DNA from 3 places in the Afifella aestuarii genome. Region 3 is predicted to be linked to each of the others. Evidence: predicted binding sites of a transcription regulator. Region 3 holds the regulator's gene; each other region holds the start of a gene.
What was found. Region 3 encodes LexA, which represses DNA repair genes until DNA is damaged. Its sites were predicted from a motif close to TGTTCNNNNTGTGTTCNG; they were not measured.

Region 1 (5,113 bases), on a different contig from region 3:
CCGAGCGCGATCCGGCCGATATAGGTTGCCGTCGCAGTCGCCACGACGACCGGCAGAAAGGTGCGCCCGCTCACCTCCGGCAGCAGGAGTTCGACGGCAAAGAGCACGCCGCCAAGGGGCGTGTTGAACGTGGCCGCGATGCCGGCCCCGGCGCCGGCGGCGAGCATCGTGATCTTCTGCCAGCGCGGCAGCTTCAACGTCCGCGCAATCGTCGAGCCGAAGGACGCGCCAATCTGAATGATCGGCCCTTCGCGGCCGACCGAAGCGCCGCTGCCGATGGAGATGGCGGAAGCGATCGATTTCACGATCGCCACGACGCCGCGCACATTCCCGTTGTTGTGGTAGACGGCGTACATCACTTCCGGAACGCCGTGACCCTTGGCCTCCGGCGCAAACGTCTTCACCAAAAAGACGACGATGAGGCCGCCGATGATCGGCGCGAGAATAACGAACGGGCCCCAGACGCTCGCCGCCTCGAAATGGTTGGCGTCATAAAAGAAGCTGATACGCCCGTTGAAAGCCAGATTGTGGACGAAGGCGATCATGTAGCGAAAAAGCACGGCGCCGACGGCAGCCACCACACCGATTGTGAACGCGACCACACACAATGCGGGAGCGCTCAAGACACGCTCCTGGCTCTCTTCTTCCGCACCGGACGCGGAAACTGGCGCTGAATTTGTCGGCTTCGCCTCGGCCGAAGTGTCGGTCACGATCTCGCTTCTTTCCATCTCGGGTGCCGCTTCCGAACGGAGCGTCACACTGAGAAGAACAAGAGGTTAATCTGTCGCGGGCACCGGGAAGCCCCCGTCTCCTGCACCCAAGCAAGCTGCAAGGTCAAGGCTGCGAACCGGCCTTCTCCCATGCGCCATCGTTTGCACGTTGCCACAGCGATCAGTCCGCGGACCAGAGCGCAGACCTATATCTTCCGGCATGTCCCGCCTCAGCGGAGCGGAGGTCAAGCGGCCGGACAGTGAGAGGCGGTGCCAAAATGGTTCCTGAAATAGCGATCACATTTTGTGCGGCTTTCGCAACGTTATTTGAACGAACCCTTTAGCCGTCACGGCATTCCCATCCCACTACACACACGGGGCAAGCCGCCACCCAGGCAAGCCCCCAAAAGGGAGAGTGAGAATGTTGAAGAAGCTTCTGGCAACGACGGCCATCTCGGCGATGATGGTGACCGGCGCGATGGCGCAGTCGAATGACACTGACACCACCAACCAGCCGATGGCGGAACAGCCGGCAAGCCAGGACAAGGCGCCTGCTGGCGAGATGGAAGCGCAGCCGAACGACAGCATGAGCGCGCCGGCCGGCGAGACCGCTGAAGCTCCCGCAAAGCCGATGGACTCGTCCGTCTTCCTCACCGAGCAGAGCGAAGACCAGATCCAGGCGAGCAGCTATATCGGCCAAACGGTCTACAATCAGAGCGACGAGGCGGTGGGCGACATCAACGACCTCCTCTTCACGAAGGACGGCGGAGTTGACGGCGCGATCATCGGCGTTGGCGGCTTCCTCGGCATCGGTGAGAAAGATGTCGCGATCAAGTTCAGTGAAATCGACGTGCAGACCGATGAAGATGGCGACCTGCACCTCGTGATCGACGGCTCGAAGGAGGCGCTTGAAGCCGCTCCTGACTTCGTCGACCTCGACGACCAGAAGGCGCAGGCTGATGCCGCGGCCCAGCAGTCGCAGACTGAGAGCGGCGGCATGGGCACCAGCACGGGCGGTGCCCCGGCGACCGGCGAACCGGCCCAGTCGAACTAAGCCAAAAAACCCTCTTCGGGTTTGAAAGATGCCGTCCGCACTCTGCGGGCGGCATCTTCTTTGAGCACGGCTTTTTTCGGAGCGTTGCCCCGCCAAACGGCTGACGCTCAAGCTTCGTTCTATTTCTCGCTGGTCGCGCCGGACTTGTCGGTGTCGCGCGTCTTTTCATCGGTTTCGGAGGCCTGACTCGCCTCCTCGCCTTCGGCGGGCTCTTCATGCTCCGCAGGGGCGTCCGCGCCCATCTCCGCTGCACCGCCTTTCCAATACTGAAAGAGCGGACCTTCCCGCCCATAGATCGGATCGGTGTCGGGAAGCGGCACGCTTGCGGCCTTCTTCCTGGCCTCCTCGAAATCGATCTCTTCGGGCTTGGTGATGTCGCCCTCCTGCCCCGGCGGATAAGCGCCGACGACCGAAAAATCCTCCGTTGCCGACAGCTTTTTGTGGCCGACGCCGGCGGGAATGACGATCACGTCGCCAGCGTTGATATCGGTTTCGATGCCGTCATCGCCGCCGAGCCCGACGCGGGCCGAGCCGCACACGCAGGCGAGCACTTCATGCCCCTTGGTGTGGAAATGCCAGAACGGATAGATCGACCAGACCCACACGCCCTGCCACATATTCCGCTTCAGGATCGTGTCGGCCGCCCCGGCCATACGGACCGGCTCGTCGAGACCTCCGCGATAGACGAGCGTCGGCAGCTTGCTGTTGGGAATGCCGCTCGAAGGTTCAAAATCATAGGATTCGACTGCGACGCTGAGATCGAGATCGTGCGTTGCCATGCGATGTCTCCGCTCTTGGGTTTCTCAATCCCAATGCAGAGGAAGGCAGATCAGTTCGCTAGGCTGTCGTGAGAAGCGCATCTCGGCGCGCCAGGCTGGCGGTCGGCCACACCTCCTCGAGATCGTAATATTCCTCAAAAGCCGGGACATCCGCCGGCAATTCGAGCCACGGGACCTTCGAGCGCGTATAGATATGAACGTCCGGCGCGAGCACATGCGGATTATCGAGCGTTCCGACCCGCAGGAAGCTCAAGAGTCCGCGGCGTCCGTAATCGCTCCAGAGCGCAATCTGGCAGTTCGGGCAGCGATAGACGTCATGAGGAAGCCCGCTCGCCGTCGGCAGCGTCACGACGACCGGCTCTGCCTTGAAAAGCTCGATCCGGTCGCGCTCGATGAGCGCGTTGAGGACGAAAGCGCTGCCCGTCTCCCGCTGGCAGTCCCGGCAATGACAGCAATGCACGAACATCGGCCGCGATGTCAGCCGGTAACGCACCTCCTTGCAGGAGCATCCCCCTTCGAGTTCCACAGGCATGTCTTTCCCCCCAAGCCCTCAACCTCGCAGGAGGTGGGCCGACGAAGAAGCTCGGAAGTTTCGTCGGCTCTATCCTCACGGTTCGATCATGAGCATGAGCTGCGGCAAGCAACACGCATTTTTTTGCACAGCCCCCTTGCGACTTGGTCGGCAGACGCAGAGAACGAGACAAGAACAATAGTACAATCCCGCAGCCAGGCCATCGCCTCGCAAGACAGGGATCGTTGCCCTATCTTGGGCTTAAGCGAATCGAAACCTGATGACCCATTCAAACGCCGACCGACACGACGATCCCTTGTTCGACCCGCAAACACCCGCACCGCGGCCGGGTGGCATCGCTGCTCGCGCCCAGGCGGGGCAGGTCTCCGCTCCCGCGCGCTACCTGCAAGGCCTCAATCCCGAGCAGCGCGATGCGGTGGAGACGACCGAAGGCCCGCTTCTGGTGCTCGCCGGCGCTGGCACCGGTAAGACGCGGGTTCTGACGACACGCATTGCCCACATCCTCGCCTCGCGCCGCGCCTTTCCCTCGCAGATCCTCGCGGTCACCTTCACCAACAAGGCCGCACGCGAGATGAAGGTGCGGATCGGCGCCTTGATCGGCGGTGAGCAGACGGAAGGCATGCCGTGGCTCGGCACCTTTCACTCGATCGGCGTCAAGATCCTGCGCCGCCACGGCGAACTCGTCGGCCTGCACTCCGATTTCACCATCCTCGACACCGATGACCAGATCCGGCTGATGAAGCAGGTGATCCAGGCCGCCGGTCTCGACGACAAGCGCTGGCCCGCCCGCCAGCTCGCCAATCTCATCGATGGCTGGAAGAACCGCGGCTTGTCGCCTGACAAGATTCCGGATTCCGACGCTTACGCTTTTGCCAACGGGCGCGGGCGCGAGCTCTACACCGCCTATCAGGAGCGTCTGAAGACGCTGAATGCGGTCGATTTCGGCGATCTTCTGACGGAGTGCGTGCGGCTCTTCCGAGAGCATCCCGATGTGCTCGAGAGCTTCCAGCAGCGTTTTCGCTACATTCTCGTCGACGAGTATCAGGATACCAACGTCGCACAATATCTCTGGCTGCGCCTCCTCGCCCAGCGTCCGGAAGGCGAGCGCGCCAATATCTGCTGCGTGGGTGACGACGATCAGTCGATCTATGGCTGGCGCGGCGCCGAAGTCGCCAACATCCTGCGCTTCGATCACGATTTTCCCGGCGCCAAGGTAATCCGCCTGGAGCGCAATTACCGTTCGACAGGCCATATCCTCGCGGCCGCGTCATGCCTCATCGCCCAGAACGAGAGCCGTCTCGGTAAGACACTGTTTCCAGCGACCGACGATATGGGCGTGCCGGTTCTCGTCGCCTCCGGCTGGGATTCCTCCGAAGAGGCCCGCTCGATCGGCGAAGACATTGAACGAAAGCAGCGCCAGGGCATCTCTCTCAATGAGATCGCCATCCTGGTGCGGGCGTCCTTCCAGATGCGCGAATTCGAAGACCGCTTCGTCACGCTCGGCCTGCCCTATCGTGTCATCGGCGGCCCGCGCTTCTTCGAGCGCATGGAAATCCGCGATGCGCTCGCCTATCTGCGCGTCACGCAGAATCCGGCCGACGGGCTCGCCTTCGAGCGCATCGTCAACACGCCGAAGCGCGGCCTCGGCGCGGCCACCATCCAGCTCATCCACTCTCATGCGCGCAGTCGTGACATCCCGCTTCTGGCGGCGGCCGGAGAGCTCGCGGCGACCGAGGAGATCAAGCCGCGCCAGCGCCAGGCACTCGGCGATCTGGTTCGTAACTTTGCGCGCTGGTCGGAGATGCTGGAACACACGCCGCATCCGGAACTCGCCGAAATCATCCTGGAGGAATCCGGCTACATCGAGATGTGGCAGCGCGACCGCTCGCCGGAAGCTCCGGGCCGGCTCGAAAACCTCAAGGAACTCGTCAACAATCTCGGTGAATACGATTCCCTCGGCGGCTTCCTGGAGCATGTCTCGCTGGTCATGGACACCGAGGGTGGCGAGACGGAAGAAGCCGTCTCCATCATGACGCTG
Region 2 (5,113 bases), 240 kb from region 3:
GTGAGATCGTTGAGCGGGAGGAAGGTGTTCGTGAAATGAACGAACTCAGGACATTGCACCGCGGACCCAACGACATCCTGCTGGCGCTCTCGGTCGACTTTGAGGACGATATGCCGGCCGGGCGCGTCGAAGCCACCATCACGCGTCTGGAAAAGGCCATCAAGGCACGCATCCCGACAATCCGGCGTCTCTTCATCGAGGTGCAATCTGCGGGTGATCACAAAATTGCCGTCGAGGAAGAACGGCGGAGCAGTGCTGCGTCCCACTGAGGCGAGGAGCGGCCAGATGCGGCAGAATGGCGAGCTTACCTTAGAATTGATCTAAGTCAAAAGTAGCCGATCCCCTGCTGCTAGAGTTGGCCCGCGACCTGAGGCAGCGATCTGGGTCGCGGGCCTTGAACGCCAAAAGCCACGAGCCGACCCGACGGTCGCCGGTCGTGCTCGCCTTGACGTCTCATATCCCGTGGCTCTCTCGCAAATGAATGGAGAGCGCGATGACACGTTTGCTGGTCTCGCTCCTACTTTCGGCCGGGCTAGGCACTGCGGCCTATGCTGCGGACGACCAGAAATTGATGGAAGACGCCAACGGCTTCTTCGATCCGATTCCGACGATGGTGCAGGCCCCCGAAAACAACGCCATCACCCGCGAGAAGGTCGAACTCGGCAAGATGCTGTATTTCGATCCGCGGCTGTCTTCTTCTCACCTTCTGAGCTGCAACACCTGCCACAATCTTGGCCTGGCCGGAACGGATCTGCAGCCGACTTCTGTCGGACATGGCTGGCAGCGCGGGCCCCGCAATGCGCCGACGGTTCTCAATTCCGTCTTCAACATCGCCCAGTTCTGGGACGGACGGGCGGAAGATCTGAAAGCGCAAGCCGTCGGGCCGATGCAGGCGGCGGTGGAGATGAACTCCACCCCTGATGAGGTGGTCGCGGTTCTGAACAGCATGCCTGAGTACAAGGATCGCTTCGACGTCGTGTTTTCGGGCGACGAGGATCCGATCACACTCGACAATGTCGCAAAGGCGATCGAGGCCTTTGAGGTGACGCTGGTGACGCCGGCTTCCCGCTTCGACCAATTCCTCGACGGCAACGCGAATGCCCTGAACGACAAGGAGAAGCACGGTCTCTCCTTGTTCATGGATAAGGGCTGCGTCTCCTGCCATTCCGGCGTGAATGTCGGCGGTCAGGATTATTTCCCGTTCGGCGTCGTGGAAAAGCCGGGTGCGGACATCCTTCCGCCGGACGATAAGGGCCGCTTCGCGGTGACGCATACGGCAACGGATGAATATGTCTTCCGTGCCGGCACATTGCGGAATATCGCGCTGACCGCGCCTTATTTCCACAGTGGGCAGGTCTGGAGCCTGCGTCAGGCGGTGCAGGTGATGGCGACGGCCCAGCTTGGCACGGAGCTCACCGAGGATGAAGTCGATTCCATGGTGGCGTTCCTGCACACGCTGACGGGCGAGCAGCCGCAGGTCGATTATCCGATCTTGCCGGCGAGCACGGACGAGACCCCGCGTCCGGTGCTGACCGTTCCGGGACAGGAGAACAACTGAGCCAAAGGTTTTCCGAAAGGCCCAACCCCGGGCATATGAGCGAAGGGCCGCGTGAGCGGCCCTTCATTTTGTCTGCAGTTTCTGTGCCGACCCGAGCTCAGAACGGGATTTCGTCGTCGAGGTCGTCCTTGAAGGAGCCGCGGCCACCTTCCATCGGACCCGAAGAGCCGAAATCCGAACGTCCGCCCCGGTCGGAGGAGGGGGCGTCATAGCTGCCACCGCCGCCGCCGCCGCGCGTGTCGAGCATGGTGAGGGCCGAATTGAAGCCCTGCAACACGACCTCGGTCGAGAAGCGTTTCTGACCCGACTGGTCTTCCCATTCGCGCGTCTGCAGCTGACCTTCGAGATAGACCTTCGAGCCCTTCCGCAGATATTGCTCGGCGATCTTTGCCAGCCCTTCGTTGAAGATGACGACGCGGTGCCATTCGGTGCGCTCGCGCCGTTCTCCGGAATTGCGGTCGCGCCAGCTCTCAGACGTCGCGATCCGCAGATTGACCACCGGACGGCCATCGTTCAGGCGCCGGATTTCGGGATCGGCCCCGAGATTGCCGATCAAGATGACTTTGTTGACGCTGCCGGCCATGAAATTCTCCCTGGTTTCTGGAGCCGCCGAGAGCGGCCAAAGGTTGCCCCTTTTCACTCAAGCGAAGCCGAACTGTAAACGGGCCCCTGCAAAGACGCTTGTCGCTGGATGCCGTTCACTGTATGTTCCCTAGCGACATCACGCAAGATCATCGGACGAGGGGCGGGCCTATGGAACAGAGATTGAGTGTCATGACGCTGGGCGTTGGCGACCTGTCACGCGCGCGGCAGTTTTATGAAGATGGCCTCGGCTGGCAACGTGCGAACGCCCACGAAGAAGTGGTGTTCTATGATTTGAACGGTTTCGTTCTGGCGCTCTATCCGCGGACGTCGCTGGCGGCCGATGCCAAAGTCGACCCGGACGGATCCGGATTTTCGGGCATCACGCTGGCCTTCAATGCGAGAAGTCGCGAAGAGGTCGACGTCGTCTTGAAGGAGGCGGAGGCGGCGGGAGCCGAGGTCGTCAAAACGGCCGAGGAAGTCTTCTGGGGCGGATATTCGGGCTATTTTGCCGATCCCGACGGACATTTGTGGGAGGTTGCGCACAACCCGTTTTGGGCAATCGACGCAGATGGGCGTGTCCTTCTTGGCGAATGATCGGCGTCCGAGAGCGCACATATCGCGAAGCGGGAAGGACGGGGTTTTTCCATCACTCCGGCTGCACTAAATAAGCATCGGGCGAGCCAGCCCGCATCACCATCCTCCGGAACGGCCATGACGGATCCGCAAAAGACGCTCTCCGTGCGGGGCGCGCGCGAACACAATCTCAAAAACGTCGATCTCGATCTGCCACGAGACAGTCTGATCGTGATGACGGGCCTTTCTGGCTCGGGCAAATCCTCGCTCGCCTTCGATACCATCTATGCCGAAGGACAGCGGCGTTACGTCGAATCGCTGTCGGCTTATGCGCGCCAGTTTCTGGAGATGATGCAAAAGCCGGACGTCGACCAGATCGACGGCCTGTCACCGGCAATTTCGATCGAGCAGAAGACGACGTCGCGCAATCCCCGTTCCACCGTCGGCACGGTGACGGAAATCTACGATTATATGCGGCTCTTGTTTGCGCGCGTCGGTGTTCCTTATTCGCCGGCGACGGGTTTGCCGATCGAAAGCCAGACGGTCAGCCAGATGGTCGATCGCATTCTGGCTCTCCCTGAGGGAACGCGGCTTTATCTGCTCGCGCCGGTGGTGCGTGGCCGTAAGGGCGAGTTCCGAAAGGATCTCGCCGAATATATGAAGCGTGGTTTTCAGCGCGCGCGGATCGACGGAACGTTCTATGAGATCGCCGAGGCGCCGGCGCTCGACAAGAAGCTGAAGCACGACGTCGATATCGTCGTCGATCGTGTCGTCGTGCGAGCGGATGCCGGGAGCCGGCTTGCCGATTCTCTGGAGACGGCCCTTCGGCTTGCCGATGGCATTGCCGTCGCCGAGTTCGCGGATCTGGGCGAAGGCGGCAAGCCGCCGGCACCGATCGTGTTTTCGGAAAAGTTCGCCTGTCCCGTCTCCGGCTTCACGATCCCCGAGATCGAACCGCGGCTGTTTTCGTTCAACAATCCTTTCGGCGCCTGTCCGACCTGCGACGGGCTCGGATCCGAACTGCGCATCGATCCCGATCTCGTGGTTCCCGATCCGCGCTTGAGCCTGCGCAAGGGGGCGATCCACCCTTGGGCGAAATCGAGCTCGCCTTATTATCTGCAGACGCTCGAGGGGCTCGCCCAGCATTACGGCTTCAGCCTGACGGTTCCGTTCGAGGAGCTGCCGGAAAATGCCCGCCAGGCCATCCTGTATGGCACCGGCAAGGAGAAGGTCGCTCTCGTCTACGACGACGGGCTCAGAAAATATCAGGCGAAGAAGACCTTCGAGGGCATTATCCCGAACCTGGAGCGGCGCTGGAAGGAAACCGACTCCGCCTGGATGCGCGAGGAGATCGGCAAGTACATGTCTTCGACGCCATGCGCGTCCTGCAACGGCCTGCGGCTGAAGCCGGAAGCGCTCGCGGTGAAGATCGCAAGCCTCAACATCGGCGAGGTGTCACATTTTTCCATCCGCGAGGCGAACCGCTGGTTCACGGAATTGCCGGAAAAGCTGAGCGGAAAGCAGAATGAGATCGCGCTGCGCATTCTCAAGGAAATTCGCGAGCGGCTTCGCTTTCTCGACGATGTCGGGCTCGATTATCTGACCTTGTCGCGTAATTCCGGGTCGTTGTCGGGCGGCGAGAGCCAGCGCATCCGGCTCGCCTCCCAGATCGGCTCGGGCCTGACCGGCGTTCTCTATGTGCTGGACGAGCCCTCGATCGGCCTGCATCAGCGCGACAATGCCCGGCTCCTGGAGACCCTCAAGCATCTGCGTGACCTCGGCAATACCGTCATCGTCGTCGAGCACGACGAGGATGCGATCATGGCGGCCGATCATGTCGTCGATGTGGGGCCCGGCGCGGGCATCCATGGCGGCGAGGTGGTGGCGGAGGGCACGCCCGGCGATATCATGGCAAGTCCGGCCTCGCTTACGGGCCAGTACCTATCCGGCGCGCGGGCGATCGAGGTTCCGGAGACGCGCCGCAAGGCTGTCAAGAAGCGCTGGCTGAAGCTCGTCGGCGCGACGGGCAACAATCTCAAGGATGTTACGGCGAAAATTCCGCTCGGCACCTTCACCTGCGTGACCGGTGTCTCGGGCGGTGGCAAGTCGACGCTCCTCATCGATACGCTCTACAAGGCGGTCGCGCGACGCCTCAACGGTGCGCGCGAACAGGCCGCGCCGCATGCGGAGCTTGCCGGGCTCGAGCATCTCGACAAGGTGATCGACATCGATCAATCGCCGATCGGGCGCACGCCGCGTTCCAATCCCGCGACTTATACGGGGGCGTTCACCCCGATCCGCGAATGGTTTGCGGGGCTGCCGGAGGCGAAGGCGCGCGGCTATCAGCCGGGCCGTTTTTCGTTCAACGTCAAAGGTGGACGCTGCGAGGCCTGCCAG
Region 3 (5,113 bases):
CGACTGCATCTTGATCATCATGGCTGCGGTCTCCGACGATGAAGCAAAAGCCCTCGAAGACAGTGTCTTCGAATACGGCATGGATGTGCTTATCGAAGTCCATAACGAGCCGGAGCTCGAGCGCGCGCTCACCCTGGCTTCGCCAATGATCGGGATCAACAACCGGGATCTGCGCAGTTTTCACACCGACCTGGCGACCTCCGAACGGCTTGCGAAACTGATTCCGGAAGATCGGCTAATCGTCGGAGAAAGCGGTATTTTTTCGCCTGCGGATATCGCTCGCCTGAAAGCCTGCCGCATCCACGCCTTCCTCGTCGGCGAAAGCTTGATGCGCTCCGACGACGTGGCCGAGGCAACCCGCCGGCTCCTCGCCTCGCCGGCTTCGCAGGCCGCCGAATGAAAGATCACCTCACCCATCTTTCCGACGATGGGCGCGCGGAAATGGTCGATGTCGGAGACAAGGCGGTGACGACGCGCATCGCCGTCGCGAGCGGAAGCGTTCGCATGGCGCCGGAGACATTGCGCCTCATTCGCGAGGGCGACATGAAGAAGGGCGACGTCATCGCGACGGCGCGTATTGCCGGCGTGATGGCGGCCAAGCGCACTTCCGATCTCATCCCGCTCTGTCACCCTCTGGCTTTGTCGAAGATCGCCGTCGATATTCTGCCCGAGGAGGAGCTTCCCGGGCTTCTGGTGCGTGCGATGGCACGCGTGGATGCCAGGACGGGGGTTGAAATGGAAGCGCTCACAGCGGTTTCCGTCGCCTGTCTCACCATCTACGACATGGCGAAGGCCGTCGATCGAGCCATGACGATTGGCGACATTCGCCTGGAGGAGAAGAGCGGCGGCGCTTCCGGCGATTGGCGTTCCGACCGATGAGCCTGATTTCCGTCGCGGATGCCGTTGCCCGCATGCTCAAAGGCGTCACGCGTCTCGGGGAAGAGAGTGTCCCCCTGACGGAAGCACGCGGCCGGGTGCTTGCGCGCGATCTTGCAGCGAGACGTAACCAACCGCCGTTCCGTGCGTCTGCGATGGATGGCTATGCCGTACGCGCTGAGGATACGCCCTCAGGCGCATGGCTGCGCCAGATCGGCGAAGCACGCGCGGGCTCCCATTTTGCCGGAACTCTCGGCATGGGGGAGACGGTTCGCATCTTCACCGGAGCGCCTGTCCCCGACGGGGCCGATGCCATCCTCATTCAGGAAAACGCCGGCGCCGACGGCGACCGCATCGAGGTTCTGGAGCCGGTGGCGGCAGGCCGGCACATACGCGCCGCGGCCTTCGACTTCCGGGAGGGCGAGACGCTTCTTCATGCCGGACGCCGGATCGGAACCCGCGAAACGGCGCTTGCCGCAGCGATGAACCATGCAATCGTTCCGGTACGCCAGAGGCCAATCGTGGCCATCCTTTCGACCGGCGATGAACTCGTCGAACCCGGAGAAGAGCCGGGCCCAGATCAGATCGTCTCTTCGAACGGCGTGGCGATTGCCTCGATGGTTTCCGCCTGTGGCGGTCTCGCACGGGATCTTGGTGTCGCCGTCGACGACAAACAGGCGATTGCCGATGCTGCAGCAGGCGCGGCGGACGCCGATATCCTTGTGGTGATCGGCGGCGCCTCGGTCGGTGACCACGATCTCGTCCAACCGGCGCTCTCCGAACAAGGTCTCAAGGTCGATTTCTGGCGCGTCGCCATGCGGCCGGGCAAACCGGTCATGTTTGGTACGCTCGGGCGCACCCGGGTGCTCGGCCTGCCCGGAAACCCCGTCTCCGCCCTCATTTGCGCACTCGTCTTTCTGAAGCCTCTTATCGGGGCGATGCAGGGCGCCGAAGGCGGCGAGCCAACGCGCCTGTTGCCGCTCGCAGCAGCGTTGCCTGAGGTCGGCAACCGCCAGCAATATCTACGGGCGCGCTTCGTTGAGTGGCAGGGGCGGACAGCCGTCACGGTCGCTGACGAGCAGGATTCGTCTCTTCTTGCGACGCTTGCCCGTTCGGACGCCCTCATCATTCGCCCTCCCTTTGCTCCGGCGGCCCGGGCGGGCGATGTGGTTGCCGTCATCGATCTCGCGCAAGCCCTCTCGTAACCTCCCGCAGGGCCCCCAAGACTTGTGGAACACGCCATGAACAGGTAGTGTGCGTTCGTGATTTGTACACGAGACGCGACTCGCATCGCGAGGGGACGGCAATGCTGACAAAGAAGCAGCTCGAGCTTCTGCTCTTCATCAACGAAAGACTGAAGGAATCGGGCGTCCCGCCCTCGTTCGACGAGATGAAGGACGCGCTCGATCTGAAGTCGAAATCCGGAATTCATCGCCTCATCACCGCCCTGGAAGAGCGTGGCTTCATCAAGCGGCTGCCGAATCGGGCACGCGCGCTTGAAGTTCTGCGCCTCCCCGATGCGGTCAATCCGAGTTTCGGGCGACCGCAGCAGCGTGGCTTCACGCCGAGCGTGATCGAAGGCCGGCTCGGCAAGGCGCCCCAACCCGCTGAAGAAGAAGCCATCGAAGAGAGTGAGCGAGGCGCGAGCGTCCCGGTCATGGGGCGGATTGCGGCCGGCGTTCCGATCTCCGCCATTCAGAATCAGAGCCATTCCATCGTCGTGCCGCCGGACCTCCTTTCGAAGGGCGAGCATTTCGCGCTCGAGGTGCGCGGCGATTCCATGATCGAGGCCGGCATTCTCGACGGGGACACCGTAGTCATCCGTCGTCAGGACAGTGCCGACAGCGGAGATGTGGTGGTGGCGCTGATCGACGACGAAGAGGCGACCTTGAAGCGGCTGCGCCGCAAAGGCGCATCGATCGCGCTTGAGGCTGCCAACCCCGCCTACGAGACCCGCATCTTCGGTCCGGACAGGGTCCGCATCCAGGGTCGCCTCGTAGGGCTTTTGCGCCGCTACTGAGCGCTTCTCAGCCTTTCTGGCCTCGACGTCATCTGAGGGCCGGCGACCCCTGCCACGGTCGCCGGATGGATGGGCGCGATGTGCGAAGGTCAAGGTGCGGAGCCACACCGTCCGGGGGGTTGATTTCCATAAAGAGAGCGTGCGCTCCATGGGTGGCGAGCGCGGTGCGGTCGATGACGATGCGTGCCGCGCAATCTCTTGGCGCGCGCAGCTGCGTGACGATAATCTCGACGCGACGACAATCTTCCGAAAAGGCCACCGGATCGGTGACGCGCGAGAGGGTCAGTCCTTCGGGCATCTTCAGAACGCAGGCTTCGGCGTCGCAACGAAAGCCTGAAGTTCCCGCGGCTTCCGCCTCCGGCTCGCCCTCCCGCCAGACATCGTCAAGGAAGGAGCCTTGCCGTGCACCGACGATTTGGAGGTGTCCGGCGACGTCACGGGCAGCAACCGCCCTCCCCGCCTCATCCACCAGAAGGTCGGGCCTGGCGCCGAGAAGCCATGCAAGCAGCGCCCCCAGCAAGAGTGGTGCGACGCCGTAGAGGCGCAGCTGCGAGCGCCAGAGGCTGAGCCACAGAAGCCCGCCGCACATCAGAATGAGCGCGATCGCGGGAAACGGCGGGACGATAACGGTGGCGCCCGACAATGACGCTACGAAATGCGCCGAAGCGAGGACGAGATCGATGCCCCAGGCCATGACGGTCAACGGCACGGTTTCCAGACCGAACGGCATCGCAATCAGGCTGATGAGCCCCGCCGGCATCACGATGAGCGAGACGAGCGGCATCGCAATGAGATTGCCGAGGAGCGAGTAGGACGCGAGCCGTCCGAAATGGAAAGCCGCGAACGGCGATGTGGCGAGACCGGCGACGAGCGTGGTCAAGCCGACGGCACCGATCGCCACGGCAGGCCTGCGGAGAAGCCGCCAGAGCCCGCGGGCAGGTTCAGCAAGATCCTGGCGCGGACGGTCGCGCCAGGCTTCCCAGGCTGCCACCAAGGCGGCGACGGCCAGAAAGGACATCTGGAACCCCGGTTCGAGCACACTCTCGGGCTGGAGCGCGACGACCACGAAAGCTGCAATCGCGAGGTTGCGTAGCGAGAGAGCGGGACGATCCAGAAAAACGGCCGTAAGCATGACCGCAAGCATCACGAAGGCGCGGATCGTCGCCACGTTTCCGCCGGAGATCGACAAATAGAAGGCGCCGACTGCGAGCGCGACGGCCGCTGCAATTTTTCGGATCGGGAGAACGAGCGCCACATGTTCCGACAACGCCAGCACCGCACGCACGAGCCAGAAGGCCGTGCCGGCGATCAGCATCATATGCAGGCCCGAAATTGCTAGAATATGCGCAAGCCCCGCGATCCGCAGAGCGTCGACGTCCGCATCCGCGATCTGGCCACGATCGCCGACGAGAAGTGCTGCCGCGATTGCGGCGGGCGGGCCTGCCACCGCGTCGGTGATCCGCTCTGCGATCGCTCGGCGGATGGCCGCAATCGCCAGGAACACATGGACGCCGCTCGGTGGTTCGACGACCGTCAGAATGCCGAAGACAAAACCCGACGCGCCGATCCCATCGAAAAACGCCGCCCGAGCAGGATCGTAGCCCCCAGGGATCGCCGGGCCCGGCAGCGGTGCCAGCCGCGCCGCCCCCTTCACCCTTGCGCCAATCGGCGGCAGATCGGTGCGCAAGGTGAGCCGGACCCTGTGCGGCGTCTCTTCGGCCGAAAGACGCTCAATGCGCACATGGTCGAGGACGACCCGCGGCGTTCGTTCAGCGCGGGTTTCGACAGCCACCACCCGGCCGGTCACTTCAGTGCTCAGCGGATGTTGGAGCACCGGCGCGCGAAGGCTTTCAACGCGAAGCTTGCCTGCGGACATCCCGGCCAGAAAACAGGCGAGGAACACCAACGGATAGGCGCCACCACCGCGCCACCACGCGAGGCATGCGGCACCCGCCGTAGTCAAGGTTGCGGGCAGAAGCGCGGAAAGCAAAGGCTCGCGCGGCAAAATGAAATAGGTGGCCGCGCCACAAGAAAAGCCGACTGCCAGAAAGAGAAAGCCGCGCCGCTCCTCGAAATCGCGAGCAGCTTGCGCTCTGAGATGCGCGGTGTGAGACGCCACGCCGTAGCGGAAGCGCCTGAGCCGGCCAGGCGGCACGAAGCGTTCGATACGGCGATCGTCCTGCGAAGGCCGCACCCCATCCGCCGCGCTTGACTGTC

Region 1: the regulator LexA is predicted to act here: its motif matches at 3,235-3,252, upstream of EO094_RS07225 (ATP-dependent helicase).
Region 2: the regulator LexA is predicted to act here: its motif matches at 2,254-2,271, upstream of EO094_RS17490 (single-stranded DNA-binding protein).

What each region holds. Positions count from the first base shown of each region.
Region 1 covers NZ_SAUF01000001.1:1,547,508-1,552,620, reverse strand. Annotated here, with positions in the region: gene EO094_RS07245 (chloride channel protein) at 1-710, opposite strand, end outside; gene EO094_RS07240 (PRC-barrel domain-containing protein) at 1,132-1,764, shown strand; gene EO094_RS07235 (cupin domain-containing protein) at 1,884-2,543, opposite strand; gene EO094_RS07230 (GFA family protein) at 2,602-3,075, opposite strand; gene EO094_RS07225 (ATP-dependent helicase) at 3,335-5,113, shown strand, end outside.
Region 2 covers NZ_SAUF01000005.1:723,633-728,745, reverse strand. Annotated here, with positions in the region: gene EO094_RS17500 (cation diffusion facilitator family transporter) at 1-269, shown strand, start outside; gene EO094_RS17495 (cytochrome-c peroxidase) at 494-1,558, shown strand; gene EO094_RS17490 (single-stranded DNA-binding protein) at 1,656-2,141, opposite strand; gene EO094_RS17485 (VOC family protein) at 2,312-2,737, shown strand; gene uvrA (excinuclease ABC subunit UvrA) at 2,855-5,113, shown strand, end outside.
Region 3 covers NZ_SAUF01000005.1:485,167-490,279, reverse strand. Annotated here, with positions in the region: gene trpC (indole-3-glycerol phosphate synthase TrpC) at 1-400, shown strand, start outside; gene moaC (cyclic pyranopterin monophosphate synthase MoaC) at 397-879, shown strand; gene EO094_RS16400 (molybdopterin molybdotransferase MoeA) at 876-2,081, shown strand; gene lexA (transcriptional repressor LexA) at 2,183-2,896, shown strand; gene EO094_RS16390 (ComEC/Rec2 family competence protein) at 2,925-5,090, opposite strand.